2 linked regions of the Aureispira sp. CCB-E genome follow. The protein of the gene in region 2 interacts with the protein of the main gene of each other region in a pairwise test. Links are inferred from orthologs where the notes say so. Each region holds a gene or a part of one and is shown on either strand. Other genes may lie near its edges.

Region 1 (3,872 bases), 2.3 Mb from region 2 along the record:
ATAGGTATTTCTGTGTTGCCAGAGCTTACTAGTAAAATAGCAAATACTAGTGCCGATAAAAACAATTGTAGTGTAAGTCGTAATCGATAGTATTTTTTGCCCATCTTTGTGATACTTGCTTCTTTTGCAGTAATTTTAGGCAAGAAAAGTAGGAGTAAGTAAATCGGTAGATTAATTAACAAAACAATCCAACCCAACGAAGATTTAGAACCATAACGATCTATCTCTCCTTCAAAATTCCAGTGCATGGGAACTTGCTCTGGCAAATCGTTCCATATTATAAATAGATAGATAATAGGAGCTACTGTTATTAGTAATAATAAAAGCTCTTTAGGTAAACTAGCGGGATGGTTGGATGGTGTATTTTTCATAATTTTAATAGGATTGGTGATATTACAGGCTAACTTTTAATCGTTGCTAAAATAATAAGTAGGGGAGGTCTGTTATTTGTTATCTTTAAACTGCATCAACCACTGAATGACCTCTTCAAAAACACTCATGTTTAAAGAGTAGGAAATAAATTGACCTTGGCGAATTCCAATGACTAGGTCGGCTCTTTTTAGTAGATCTAAATGATGTGAAATACTAGGTTTGGAGATATTGAAGTGTGCTGCAATTTCTCCTGCTGTTAAATCTTTTTCTTTTAATAATTCTAGAATTTGGCGCCTAGTAGAGTCATTTAGAGCTTTAAAAAGGTTATTCATTGAATTTTGATTAGTTATTTAGATAAATGTCTAATTGTTAAACGAGAAAAGTAGAAAAAAGTTTTGCTTAGATGCGTTATTTTAATCATCGCTTATAAGCTACATTGCTATTGTGTGGTTGAGAAATAGTCTAATAATTAGACCAAATTAGTTCATCAAAGGAATTGAGCAAAGGAGAAGGCTTTTCGGTACTTTTTTGTAGAATAATCTCAAAACCAAGCATTTCATCTTCTATTAAGTCTTGGTTAGGATTAAATAATTGCCGAACGTCAACATTATAAATACCGTTTTCTAACTTGACGTGTAATGCTGCTAAGTCAGAATCGGGTAGCGTTTCATCTTCAAATTGAGCTGCCAAAGTAATGGATTCGTAGTTAATGAGATATAGTTTAGAATTGCTGACTTTAATTTTTCCTCGAAATGTTTTGAATGCATGGTTTGCGGTTGCTTGATCGCAAATACGCACTGTCCATAGATTGGGAACACTAGTGCCCCAAAACAACAGGTGCCCTTTTTGAGATTCGCGAATAATACGCATCTCAACGTCTTCAAACTCCCAATCTTCATCAATAAAAGAATCGTATAAATCTGTATTGATAAGACCTAAAAAGCTGGCATCGTCTGATATTTCAAAAAGTTGATTCACTAGAAAAGCTAGAAATTATTTGGCTTGCGCATTGGCTTGTTCGTGTATCTTGCCAATTAAATCATATACTTCATTGAAAGGAAGGTTACCCAATGCTTTTAGAATGATATTGACTTCATCAAAATTGAGTTCTAGTTTTATGTTCTTGTTATCCATGGCTACTTGAGTATATTAGGTTTTGCGACTAATTTGAAAATTTATGAATTAACTGCTTTTAGGAGGCAAGAGTTGAAAACGTTTTTGAAAATCTTTTAAAACAGGATTCAATTTTAAAAAGTGCACATACTTATCTCGATCTGTTTGTGGGATCACTTTTTGAGGTTTTGGAGCTTCTATTTTTGTTGCGTCAATTTCTACTTCAAAACTCAACTCCTTTTTTTGAAACGTTTGAATCAGCAATTGGCGAACAGGACGATCTCTAAAAATGGCATCTTTGGCTCGGTTTCCAGCCGTAAGCACTTTAATAGTTCCTAGTTCTGCATCTAAAATAGATAATTTTGCTGTTTTGAACAAAATCTGAGTGGATTGAGATTCAATTTTTGACCAATAACTTTCCCAGATTTTTTCCAAATTTTCTTGTGTAAAAGGCATGGCAGCCTCTTGAGGTTTGTGGTATTCTTCTTTCACCTCGTTCAATACCTTCGACAAAAAATTGCTTCCTTTTTTTAAAGCCAATTTTTCTGCAAAATTATTGGATGTTGTTGATTTTGTCGCATCAACAGCAGGTTCATTATCTGATTTTAGTTCTGCTTTAGCCTCTTCTGTCTCTGTAGTCGTGGTATTTTTGAGAGAGGCAATGGGCGTTTCATTGACTTCTTGCTCAATAGGTTCTGGTTGATAATTAGGCACAACTTCTTGAACTGCTACCATTTTACTATCGTCTAGTGTTTTTTTTTCAGAGGGAGTAGTTACCGTTTGAATGGCTCTAGGCTCCATCGCACGTTGAATGTAAGCCATTTTGATCAAAGTCATTTCAACATGAAGACGATGATTACGAGACATTTTATAATTAACATCACAATCGTTTGCTAGGCTTAATGCGGATAGTATTAAAGCAGTAGGAGCTAGGTTGGCTTGTTGTTGATAACGCTCTTTTATATTGCCACTAACTTCTAATAGTTCTATTGTTCTAGGGTCTTTACAAACTAATAAATTACGCAAATGTTCTGATAAACCATTAATAAAAATATCCCCATCAAAACCTTTTCTAGAAATTTGGTCAAAAAGCAATAGTAACTGACTGGCATCTTCTATCAATATGGCCTCTACGACTTTAAAATAATAGTCATAGTCTAGGATATTGAGATTTTCGATAACATCTTGATAGACTATGTTGTTGCCCGAAAAGCTTACAATTCTATCAAAAATAGATAAAGCATCTCTTAACGCTCCATCTGCTTTTTGCGCAATAACGTGTAGTGCCTCTTCTTCGGCTTCAATTCCTTCTTCTTTACAAATCTTTTGCAAGTGATTGGTCATGTCAGCAACTTGAATTCGATTAAAATCAAAGATTTGGCATCGAGACAAAATGGTTGGTATAATTTTGTGTTTTTCAGTTGTTGCTAGGATGAAAATGGCATAAGAAGGGGGTTCTTCCAAAGTTTTCAAAAAAGCATTAAAAGCTTGTTGCGAAAGCATGTGCACCTCATCTATGATATAGATTTTATACCGACCACTTTGAGGGGCGAAACGAACTTGCTCAATAAGCGCACGAATATGCTCAACACTATTGTTAGAAGCGGCATCTAACTCAGAGATGTTTAGAGAGGCATTTTGATTAAACGATTCGCAAGATTCGCAGGTATCGCAAGGTTCCATGTCGTTGGTAGGTGTTTGGCAATTGAGTACTTTTGCCAAAATACGAGCACAGGTCGTTTTTCCCACACCTCGAGGGCCACAAAACAAAAATGCCTGTGCCAGATGATTGCTCTGAATGGCATTCTTAAGTGTTTGTGAAACGTGTTGTTGTCCAACAACATTGTCAAAACGAATGGGTCTATATTTTCTTGCGGATACTACGAAATTACTCATGCTACAAATATACTAATCTGATTGATGAGTTCCAAGTTTTGAATTGAATTAGCCGAAGGTATTTAAAGATCTTGAACTTAGAAAGCTGTTATAATAGTAGTTTAAGTGATAATTTTTTTTGATTAGCAGATTGCTATAATATGGATTTCGTTTCTTTTCTTGTATCTTCCCTCTTTGTTTTGTATAATCCATTATTACACTAGACACCCCAATCTTGTAGCATTTACTCCATTTATCAGGTGTGTTCATATAAATCCAGATACATGAAACAATCTTTCTATTTCACTTGCTTCTTATACATAGGTGTTTTTTTGTTGCTAACTGCTTGTGAGAACTCCTCGTCTTCTGATAAGGGAACAACAACGACAGCAACCTTGTCTGACGATACGATAGAGACGATTCAAACGCCAACACTTCCTCCCGTTATGGATACGGTGAGTACCGATACCATATCGTTAGATACGATTAAGAAGGTACGAAAAATGGTGCGC
Region 2 (6,057 bases):
GTCAACTAGAAGCAAAACAAACCAACAGTGCCTTAAAAGGCAGAATACAACGTGAAATTACTGACTTGAACGAAAAAATTGCACGAAAGGAAGCATTAGTCAATGCCATTGAGGCGCTTCATTCTGATTTAGAAAAGATGCCTGAACACAAAAAGGAGCCTTATACAAACATAAAATTAAAAATTGCAAAACTTCAATTCGATAAAAAGAAATATCAAGAAAGAGAGGATTACAGAGCCATTCAAAAACAAAAGGACATCGACGAAGCAATTCAAGAGCAAGAAGAAGAACTAAAGTTGCTTCTTGGCATTGGCAACAACTAGCAAAAGTTAACGAAATCCACGCTCTTGCTTTATATTCTCATAGGCTTCTTGTACTTTTAAGAACTTAGCAGTAGCGGCTTTTTTAACACCTTCTCCCAAGTGCTCTAACTTATCAGGATGATATTTTTTGAGCATAAAATGATAGGCATCTTTAACGTCTTCATCTCGGGCAGAAGGTGAAATTTCTAATATTTTATAATAGGCATCCATCGCTTGATAAAACATGGCTTTGATAGAGTCAAATTCTCCCGCCTCTACGCCAAGGTGAATGCTAATAACTTTTATGGCCGCGATTTCTGCCTCATCTATTGAATAATCGGCATTGGCTATCCCAAACAAAAAATGAATCAATTGCAAACGAGTTTCATAGCTAGTTGTTCTGCGAATTTGTTGAGTTGTTTTTTTTAAATCAAAGTCATTGTTTATCGCTTCCATTAAAATATGCCAATAATCATCCATCTGAAGGGTACCAAACTGCTCTACTAAAAAAGAACGCACATAACTTAGTTCTAAATCATCAACCTCACCATCAGCTTTTACAACGGCACCAGCCAATAATATAGAGCCAACAATAAAATCATTAGGATCGGTATCTTCAATCGAAGCTGGCGCATTTTTATTCAGCCAAAGCTGTCCCCCATCTCGGTGCAGTTTATCCAAAATAGCCCCCAAAATCAAACCAATTAATCCGCCCCAAAAACCACCTACACTTGCTCCTACTATTGGTCCTACCAGTTTGCCTAACCAAAATTTTAGTTCCTTCATAATTTTGCACGATCCGCTATGAAGCCTTTTTTATGCCTCACAAAATGAAAAATGTTTATTAACGATTATCGCTATTCCGTTTTCAAAAGTAAGAAATTATTTTTTTTGATAATGAAATTGTTCCAATAATACTATTTCCACAGCACTAAATCAACAACATTTGCTGTTTCATTTAAAAACTACTTCAAACTCAATTAAGTGTATTTGAACATCAAAAAACAGAAACAAATTATTTCAAAACAAATTCAGTCAGCGAGCATTTTTCGCTAAAAAAACGTATCTTAGTAGTTTGAATTAAAGTAGTTTTTTTTAAGTTGATAATAACATACCTTCTCAAACCTTTGTTCGCAAAAAAACAGTCATGCCAGAATTCGTACACTTACACTCTCATACTCAATTTTCACTTCTAGATGGAGCTTCCAATATTGATATTTTGATGGAAAAAGCTGCTGCTGATAATATGAAAGCCGTCGCTTTGACCGATCATGGAAATATGTTTGGGGCGTTCAAATTTGTGGCTGCTGCCGAAAAACAAGGCATTAAGCCAATCGTGGGTTGTGAATTTTATTTGGTAGAAGATCGACACAAACAATCTTTTGCCAAAGCAAAAGGAGAACGAGACAAACGTTACCATCAATTGATGTTGGCCAAGAATCAAGTTGGTTATCAAAACCTGTGTAAGCTTTGTTCTTATGGCTTTATGGAAGGGCTTTACAGCAAATTCCCACGTATTGACAAAGAATTAATTGAAAAGTATCACGAAGGTTTGATTGTTACCAGTTGTTGTGTAGGGGCAGAAATTCCCCAAGCTATTATAGAAGGTGACATCGAAAAAGCTGAAGAACTGCTTAAATGGTGGTTGAACATTTTTGGCGAAGATTATTATATCGAAATTCAACGACATCGTGGCTTAGAAGACTTGGACATTTTCAAGAATGGAAAGCGTGTCATGAGTGGCGTTAGTCAGGAAGATGTCAACCAAGTTCTATTAGGTTTTGCCAAAAAATACAACATCAAAGTTATTGCAACGAACGATGCCCATTATGTGGAAGAAGAAGACTGGGAAGCTCATGATATGTTACTGTGTATCAATACGGGTTCTTTGGTAGAGGACACGAATCGTTTTAAATTCTCTAGTTCTGATTTCTACTTTAAGACTCAAGCAGAAATGAATGCTATTTTCACCGACGTTCCTGAGTCGATCGCCAATACGATGGAAATTTATGACAAGGTAGACAAACTTACTTTGGCACGAGACATCTTATTGCCAGCCTACCCTCTGCCTCCTCAATACAATACTCAAGATGAATACCTTAGAGGTTTGACCTATGAAGGAGCCAAAAGAAGGTATGGCATGATAACAGCCGAAATTTCGGAACGATTGGATTTTGAACTAGGAGTTATCAAAAATTCAGGTTATCCTGGATACTTCTTAATTGTACAAGATTTTACAACAGAAGCTCGAAAAATGGGCGTCTCGGTTGGTCCAGGACGTGGTTCGGCAGCTGGTTCGGCAGTGGCTTATTGTTTGGGAATTACCAATATTGACCCGATTAAATACGACTTACTTTTTGAGCGTTTCTTAAATCCTGAACGGATTTCGATGCCCGATATTGATATTGATTTTGATGATGTGGGACGTTCTAAAGTAATGGATTATGTGATTGAAAAATATGGTCGTAACCAAGTAGCTCAAATTATCACCTATGGTTCGATGGCCGCCCGTTCTTCGCTCCAAGATGTGGGACGAGTAATGAACATTCCCTTACAAGAAGTGATTGCCGCCAAAAAAGTATTGCCTGAAAACTTGTCTGTCACACTAAAAAAAGTTTTAGCAGATGGCGATATTGACCCTAAATTAAAAGGCAAACTAAATTCTGAAGAGGTAGAATTAGCCTATCAATTCAGAAAATTGGCAGAAGATCAGGGGCATATCGGAACGATGATTCAAAATGCTAAAAAATTAGAAGGTTCCATTCGAAATACGGGGATTCATGCCTGTGGGGTAGTTATTACGCCTGACGATATTACAAATTTCGTTCCCGTAACTGTAGCCAAAGATTCTGATTTATTGGTTTCTCAGTTTGATAACTCTGTTGCAGAAGATGCTGGACTTCTAAAAATGGATTTCTTGGGACTCAAAACCCTAACCATTATCAAAGATGCTTGTAAAATCATTAAAGCAAAACATGGCGTAGAAATAGAACCGGATGAAATTCCTCTAGATGATCAAAAAACATACGAACTCTTTCAACGTGGTGAAACGATTGGGGTGTTCCAGTATGAGAGTCCTGGCATGCAAAAATACATGAGGGAATTGGTGCCTTCTGAGTTCTCTGATTTAATTGCAATGAACGCTTTGTATCGTCCTGGTCCAATTGCTTATATCCCACTTTTTATTGATAGAAAGCATGGTAGAGAGCCGATTGAATTTGACTTGGAAGATATGCGAGAGTACCTTGATGAAACCTATGGTATTACAGTCTATCAAGAGCAAGTGATGCTTCTTTCCCAAAAGTTGGCTGGTTTCACAAAAGGGGAAGCCGATATGCTACGAAAAGCAATGGGAAAGAAGAAAAAGAAATTGATTGACCAAATGTTTCCTAAGTTCGAAGAAGGTTGTGCTAAGAATGGTCATACAGGAGATGTTGTCAAAAAAATATGGAAAGACTGGGAGGCCTTTGCTTCTTATGCTTTTAATAAATCCCATTCTACTTGTTATGCTTTTGTTGCTTTCCAAACAGCCTACTTAAAAGCACATTACCCTGCTGAATTTATGGCTTCGGTCCTCACGCACAACAAAAGTGATATTAGCAAGGTTAATTTCTTTTTGCAAGAATGTAAAAATCAAAATGTTGAGGTACTGGGTCCAGATATTAACGAGAGTTATATGAACTTCTCGGTTAACCAAGAAGGAAAAATACGCTTTGGCTTGTCAGCATTAAAAGGCGTTGGTGAAGGACCTGTTGAAGAAATTTTAAAAACTAAAAAAGAATCTGGAGAGCCTTACAAAGATATTTTTGATATTGTTCGACGCATCAATCTAAAAGTAGCCAATAAAAAATGCTTTGAAAGTCTAGCTTATGGTGGTGCCTTTGATGCTTTTGGTTTGGATAGAGCAGTTTATTTTACAAAAATAGACGGCAAACATACATTCTTGGAATTGGTATTGCGATATGGAAATGCCTACCAAAAACAAAAATCTGAATTAGCCTTCTCCCTTTTTGGTGCCGATGCTGTCGATCAAACAATGCCCGAGCCGAAACTTCCTGAGACAGTCACAGAGTGGAATTTGATGGAAAAACTAAAAAAGGAAAAAGAGGTAACAGGAATTTACCTCAGTGGGCATCCTTTGGATGATTATCGTCTAGAAATTTCTAAGTTTACTAAAACCATCAATCGTTTAGACGAATTCAAAGACCAAGAAGTAGCTATCGCAGGTATTATCACTTCTGTCAACCATCGTGTTAGTCAAAAAGGAAGCTTATTTGGTTTTGTTGGTATTGAAGATTATGAAGGAAGCGTTTTTGAATTTGGCTTGTTTGGTGATTCTTACCTCAAACACCGTCATTTATTAGAAACAGATACCGTTATCTATATCAAAGGAAAATACCAAAAAAGCTGGCGAGACCCCAATCAATACGAATTACGTATCAACGAAATCCAACTCTTAGATGAGGTAGGAAGTAGTAAAATTAAAGGGATTGCAATCAATTTGCCCATTCAACAACTCACACCTCAATTGATCGATCAATTGGATAGAATTTGTGATAAATACAAGGGAGAGCAACAATTTTCGGTTAATTTGCTTGATGCAGCTAATAAAATTATTTTGCAATTAGATTCTGCCAATCGCCGCATTAACGCTGATAGTTTGTTTACCAACGAATTGGATAGTTTGGGGCTTAAACACAAAACAATTCTTTAGAAAAGAAGATACAAGACACTATGTTTCAATATATCGAAAAGGTTTTAGCCAAAAACACATTTCAGTTTCAAATAACACAAGACGATGTTTTGATGACATTTGAACAAGTGTTAGAATTATGGGAATGTTCTAGAACCTTTCGATTGTTTTATACTCAAATCTTAAGAGAAGTTCCATTTGCTGCTTTCTTTTGGGAGCATAAAGGTATTCATAAAACAAATTTGCAACAAACCTATGAGTTCGTGATTGTTGGAACCAATGCTTTTGATGGCAAGCAAGCAAATTCGACACCTTTTAACACCTACTTTTCTTCTAAAGAAGAATCTGTTGTTTGTTTTTCTAATTTGGGTAATAATGCTCGATTAGTTGTGCCTTGCCCCAATTCTTCTAAAGAAGTATATACCCATTTGGGAACCTTTATTCGAAATGCTCCTTACCAACAAATTGATACTTTTTGGCAGACTGTAAGCAAAGAATTACAACAAAATATTAATCAACAGCCACTTTGGTTAAGCACGTCTGGCTTAGGTGTTTATTGGTTACATGCTCGTTTGGATCAACGCCCCAAATATTACACCCATGCGCCTTATAGAAAAGTATAAGCACTCTATTTGTTAGGAAATGCAACTGAATTGCATTAAATTTGCAGTAAACAGATTAACTTTTAGTGTTTCAAAAGCCTTCAAATTATATGAAATCAACTAGAAATACTGCTGCGAAATCAGCTATTCAATCCTTATTACAACAATCTGATACTGCTTTATCTCATAAGGACATTCAGAATGCAATTGGTAAATTATGCAATCGGGTGACTATTTATAGAATTTTAGATCGTCTTGTAGAAGAAGGAGAAATTCATAAAATCATCAATACTGATGGCGTTATCAAATATGCAGCTTGCCATCAATGCGAATCCCATCACAACCACAACCATGATCATGTTCACTTCAGCTGTACAAAATGTAATTCTGTAACCTGTTTGGAAAATGTACAACCAAGTTATAACCTACCTCCTAATTATACCGTTCAAGAAGTTAATTT

The links. The genes of interacting proteins can lie anywhere in the genome.
Region 1: the proteins of dnaE (region 2) and QP953_RS06105 interact in binary tests that used the Escherichia coli proteins (3 or more experiments, as listed by UniProt). The link is inferred for Aureispira sp. CCB-E from one-to-one orthologs.

What each region holds. Positions count from the first base shown.
Region 1 is NZ_CP133671.1:1,575,181-1,579,052, forward strand. The notes cover bases 969-3,872. They hold QP953_RS06105 (DNA polymerase III subunit gamma/tau), read right to left. Parts: upstream 3,382-3,872; coding sequence 1,555-3,381; downstream 969-1,554. Other genes in these bases: QP953_RS06095 (hypothetical protein), read right to left, coding at 969-1,350; QP953_RS06100 (hypothetical protein), read right to left, coding at 1,366-1,506; QP953_RS06110 (DUF1573 domain-containing protein), read left to right, coding at 3,645-3,872. In the rest of the region: QP953_RS06085 (SdpI family protein), read right to left, coding at 1-371; QP953_RS06090 (autorepressor SdpR family transcription factor), read right to left, coding at 444-704; more of QP953_RS06095, read right to left, coding at 835-968. UniProt on the Escherichia coli protein: Part of the beta sliding clamp loading complex, which hydrolyzes ATP to load the beta clamp onto primed DNA to form the DNA replication pre-initiation complex.
Region 2 is NZ_CP133671.1:3,857,286-3,863,342, reverse strand. What follows is about bases 1,098-5,216. They hold dnaE (DNA polymerase III subunit alpha), read left to right. Parts: upstream 1,098-1,449; coding sequence 1,450-5,016; downstream 5,017-5,216. Other genes in these bases: QP953_RS15005 (DUF6940 family protein), read left to right, coding at 5,037-5,216. Also shown: QP953_RS15020 (hypothetical protein), read left to right, coding at 1-323; QP953_RS15015 (TerB family tellurite resistance protein), read right to left, coding at 330-1,088; more of QP953_RS15005, read left to right, coding at 5,217-5,618; QP953_RS15000 (Fur family transcriptional regulator), read left to right, coding at 5,708-6,057. UniProt on the Escherichia coli protein: DNA polymerase III is a complex, multichain enzyme responsible for most of the replicative synthesis in bacteria. This DNA polymerase also exhibits 3' to 5' exonuclease activity. The alpha chain is the DNA polymerase catalytic subunit.